2 regions of the Geobacillus sp. B4113_201601 genome follow, and region 1 is predicted to be linked to the other one. Evidence: riboswitches for the same ligand, from Rfam matches in the RefSeq annotation. Region 1 holds a riboswitch; the other holds the start of a gene.

What was found. Region 1 has a riboswitch for S-adenosylmethionine ahead of B4113_RS04850 (bifunctional homocysteine S-methyltransferase/methylenetetrahydrofolate reductase). Riboswitches for the same ligand answer to the same signal wherever they lie in the genome.
Region 2: linked by a shared signal. The riboswitch ahead of metK (methionine adenosyltransferase) and the one ahead of B4113_RS04850 (bifunctional homocysteine S-methyltransferase/methylenetetrahydrofolate reductase) in region 1 are both predicted to bind S-adenosylmethionine.

What each region holds. Positions count from the first base shown of each region.
Region 1 covers NZ_LQYX01000035.1:60,842-63,043, reverse strand. The annotation lists gene B4113_RS04850 (bifunctional homocysteine S-methyltransferase/methylenetetrahydrofolate reductase) at 1-1,015, opposite strand, end outside; SAM riboswitch class I at 1,087-1,189, opposite strand; gene B4113_RS20055 (hypothetical protein) at 2,040-2,202, shown strand, end outside.
Region 2 covers NZ_LQYX01000074.1:4,461-6,662, reverse strand. The annotation lists gene metK (methionine adenosyltransferase) at 24-1,238, opposite strand; SAM riboswitch class I at 1,362-1,476, opposite strand; gene pckA (phosphoenolpyruvate carboxykinase (ATP)) at 1,663-2,202, shown strand, end outside.

The sequences.
Region 1 (2,202 bases):
CGAGAAATTTGTCAATGCCCAATTTTTTCGGGGGATCGAGCTCGACGATCACCGAGCGGCGGGCGCGGACAAGTTCGGGAAGCGGCGTCGCTGATGATGGAATGTCGGATTGGACCGACACCGGCACGGCGCGTCGTTTGACCGTTTTTTCCGTTACCGGCGTCCGGTCTTGCAGCGCCCGCGCCATCGCTTCAATATGGTTCGGCGTCGTGCCGCAGCATCCGCCGAGCAGCCGCACCCCTTGGTCGCGAAACGCTTTCGCCGTTTCCTCGAAGTATTCGGCATTCGTCTCATAGACGAGCCGGCCATCGCGATAGTCGGGGAGGCTCGCGTTCGGGTACGCCGATAAAAAGGCGCGCGTTGGCAGCGGCACTTCCTCGAGCGATTGAAGCATATAGTACGGCCCGAGCCGGCAGTTGAGCCCGACGACATCGGCGCCAAGCGCTTCTAAGCGGGCGAGGGCGTCAGCGAGCGGCGTGCCGTCTTGCAAGACGCCCACTTCATGGAGCGACACATGGGCGATGACCGGCAAGTCCGTCTCTTTGCGGGCGATGGCGAGCACCGTCTCCAACTCTTCTAAATCGTAATACGTCTCGAGCAGCACGCCGTCCACTCCCTCCGCCAGCAAGACAAACAGCTGCTCGCGGAACGTCCGCTTCACTTCATCAAGCGGCACGGCGCTTTTGTTTAACGTGCGCAGCCCGCCAATGGTCCCGAGCACGTACGCCCGACCGTTGGCGGCTTGCCTAGCGAGCCGCACCGCCGCCCGGTTGATGGCCGGCACCTCATCTTGCAAGCCGTAGCGGGCGAGTTTCACATAGTTGGCGCCGTAGGTATTCGTCTGGATGACGTCGGCGCCTGCCGCGATATAGGCTTCGTGAATATGGACGATGTCTTCCGGTTTCGATAGATTCAATTCTTCAAAACAACGGTCAACGCCATGCGAATAGAGAAGCGTCCCCATCGCCCCATCGGCGATCAGCACGCGTTGTTTCAACTCATCAAGCAATCCCACGTTCCATTTCCCCCGTTTCTTGGCAAGTAAAAGAAAAAAGCCTTCTAAGAAGAAGACTTTCCGTTCGCTTCTTCTTATCTTCCAGGCTGCTGCCTGTCTGGATTTAGCACCTTGGCCGCCCGCCAGGTTGCTGAGGGTTCACCGGGCCAGTCCCTCCCCCTCTCTTGATAAGAAAATTCGTATCCAATTGTATCGTCCCGTTTGGGTGATTACTATATAATTTAATGTATTTTTTGAAATTATTCAATACAGTGAAGCAAGAAATTTGCCAAAGATTTGCCCGATCAAGGGAGAAGGAACTCTTGTATGATTGCAAAAATCGGAAATAGCGCTACAAACACCTGCCGCCATGCGGGCAATCGGTGTTTTCTCTTTGCTTGCCAATCGAACGTTCAGCAGGGAAAGACATTCTCCAGTGGCCGATGTTCAACGAAGCCATGCGCTGTTTTCCGATTGAGGCTGGTGAAAAACCGTTGTCACACACCAATCAGAGGCATTTTCATTCAGAAAAGTTCCATGAGCAGCGCGACTTGCCCTCCACCCAGGCATGAAAATCTCGCGTCAGGCCGGCATTTTCATTCAGAAAAGAAAGTGGATTCCACTAAGTCTCTCTAATTGAGAAATAGGTGAAATCAGTAGTATGTTGCACTAAGTCCACCGACCTCTATTGTGTTTTGGCTATTGAACATCTCCTTGCGCTGACACCAATTTCTTACCAATCGCTTTTTTGCTTAGTTCATCACCATAACGTGCACTTCTCTGAACAGGTGTAGGCAAAAAATGATTTGTTCCTATTCTTTCGTGGATGCATAAGTTAAGGCATGTCATGAAATACAACTTTTAGTGAAGAGCCTTTTGTTTCGATAGCACAAAAAATGTCGAAATATGTTAAAAAAAGACGAAAAACGTCAACTCATTTCTCTTTTTTTTTAATTTTTTTTTAAGAGTCAAAGTGTATAATAAAAAATGGATGATGTTAACAAGGAATTTAATAGAAATGGCGTCACAGACAGGAGTGAAATAGATGAAACGATGGTCGTGGCCGTATTTTATTCTCATTAGCCTGCCGTTTGTGTTGTTTATTGTCCTTGCCTTTGGTTTAAAAGCGGCTAAGATGCCAATGTGGGGAAAAATCGCATTGATTGCGGCCGTTCTTGTTTATGGGATCGTTTATTCGCGTTTATTGC
Region 2 (2,202 bases), on a different contig from region 1:
CTGCAGGCCACCCTCTTGTGTCTTTATTGCTTGCTCGCCAACGCCAGCGCTTGTTCTTTCAACAAGGCAGCTTTGTCGGTGCGCTCCCACGGCAAGTCGATGTCCGTGCGCCCGAAATGGCCGTAAGCGGCCGTTTGTTTGTAAATCGGACGGCGCAAGTCAAGCATTTTGATGATGCCGGCCGGACGAAGGTCGAAGTTGTTGCGCACGACTTCAATTAAAATGTCTTCAGACACTTTGCCGGTGCCGAACGTATCGATCGAAATCGAGACCGGACGGGCGACGCCGATCGCGTAGGCGAGCTGCACTTCGCACTTATCGGCGAGCCCGGCCGCGACGATGTTTTTCGCCACATAACGGGCCGCATACGCCGCCGAGCGGTCGACTTTCGTCGGGTCTTTGCCCGAGAACGCGCCGCCGCCATGACGGGCGTAGCCACCGTACGTGTCAACGATGATTTTCCGCCCCGTCAGCCCGGCATCCCCTTGCGGACCGCCGATGACGAACCGGCCGGTCGGGTTAATGAAGTAGTTCGTGTTCTCATCCAACAGCTCCGCTGGAACCACCGGCTTGATGACATGTTCTTTAATGTCACGTTCCATTTGGTCTTGAGTAATGTCCGGATGATGTTGCGCAGAAACGACGATCGTGTCGACGCGCACCGGTTTGCCGTTTTCATCGTATTCGATCGTCACCTGCGTTTTGCCATCGGGACGCAAATACGGCAACACGTCCGTTTTGCGCACTTCCGCCAAGCGGCGCGCCAAACGATGGGCGAGCGAAATCGGCAGCGGCATCAGCTCTTCCGTTTCATTGCAGGCAAACCCAAACATAAGCCCTTGGTCGCCGGCGCCGATCGCTTCAATTTCCTCATCCGTCATCTGACCTTCGCGCGCCTCAAGCGCCCGATCTACTCCCATCGCGATGTCCGGCGACTGTTCGTCAATCGACGTGAGCACGGCGCACGTGTCGGCGTCAAATCCGTATTTCGCGCGCGTATAGCCGATTTCGCGAACCGTATCGCGGACGATGCGCGGAATATCGACGTACGTCGACGTCGTAATTTCCCCGCTCACGAGCACCAGCCCGGTCGTGACGCTTGTTTCACAAGCAACGCGGGCGTTCGGGTCTTTTTCCAAAATGGCATCCAAAATCGCATCGGAAATTTGGTCGCAAATTTTGTCCGGGTGTCCTTCGGTTACAGACTCTGAAGTAAACAAGCGGCGTTTGGCTGACATTCGGCTCATTTCCTCCTCTTGACATCGTTGCTGGAGATACGGAACTCATTTCCCTTGGCAATATAAAAAAACCTTTCCTGTCACGGCGAGGAAAGGTCGTCGCAATCGTATTGCTTCCTTTCACTCTTATCGTTCAAGGACTGCGCCTTGCCACAGGTTAGCACCATTTCACACATGTACAGTTGTGACGGTTGCTGGGCTTCATCGGGCCTGTCCCTCCGCCGGCTCGGGATAAGAGTATCCGTTCAATGACTTATCATATCGCAACAAACGAACGGAAGTCAACCATACAAAACATTTTTTTATTGTTCAAAAAATGAGGAAAAATAAGTCCGAAAAACCTTCACAATTAGTATGGACTATTAATAAAAATGTGTTATACTATTTTCAAAAGTGATTCCAATAAAGAAGGCAGGTTTTGAACATGGGGATTGCCAATATGACGAATAAACTCGATCTCTTGCTGCAAAAACCGTACGTCCACCACCAACTGTCCGTCGCGGAACTCGTTGAAAAAGTGCTGCAGCGAAAGGAAGGCCGGCTGACGCATACCGGCGCCGTCGCCGTCACGACCGGCAAGTACACGGGGCGGTCGCCGAAAGACAAATACATCGTCGAAGAGCCGTCAACGAAACAAACGGTCGACTGGGGAACGGTCAACCAGCCGATGGCGCCGGAAACGTTTGAAAAACTGTACGACAAAGTGCTCGATTATTTGTTAAAACAAGAGGAACTGTTCGTCTTTAAAGGCTTTGCCGGCGCCGATCCGAAATCCCGGCTGCCGATTCAAGTCGTCAATGAATTCGCCTGGCACAACTTGTTCGTCCATCAGCTGTTCATCCGGCCGAGCGCCGAAGAGCTCGCCGCGCATGAACCGCAATTCACCGTCATTTGCGCGCCGAACTTTAAGGCGGATCCGGCGGTGGACGGCACGCGCTCGGAAGCGTTCATCATCATTTCCTTT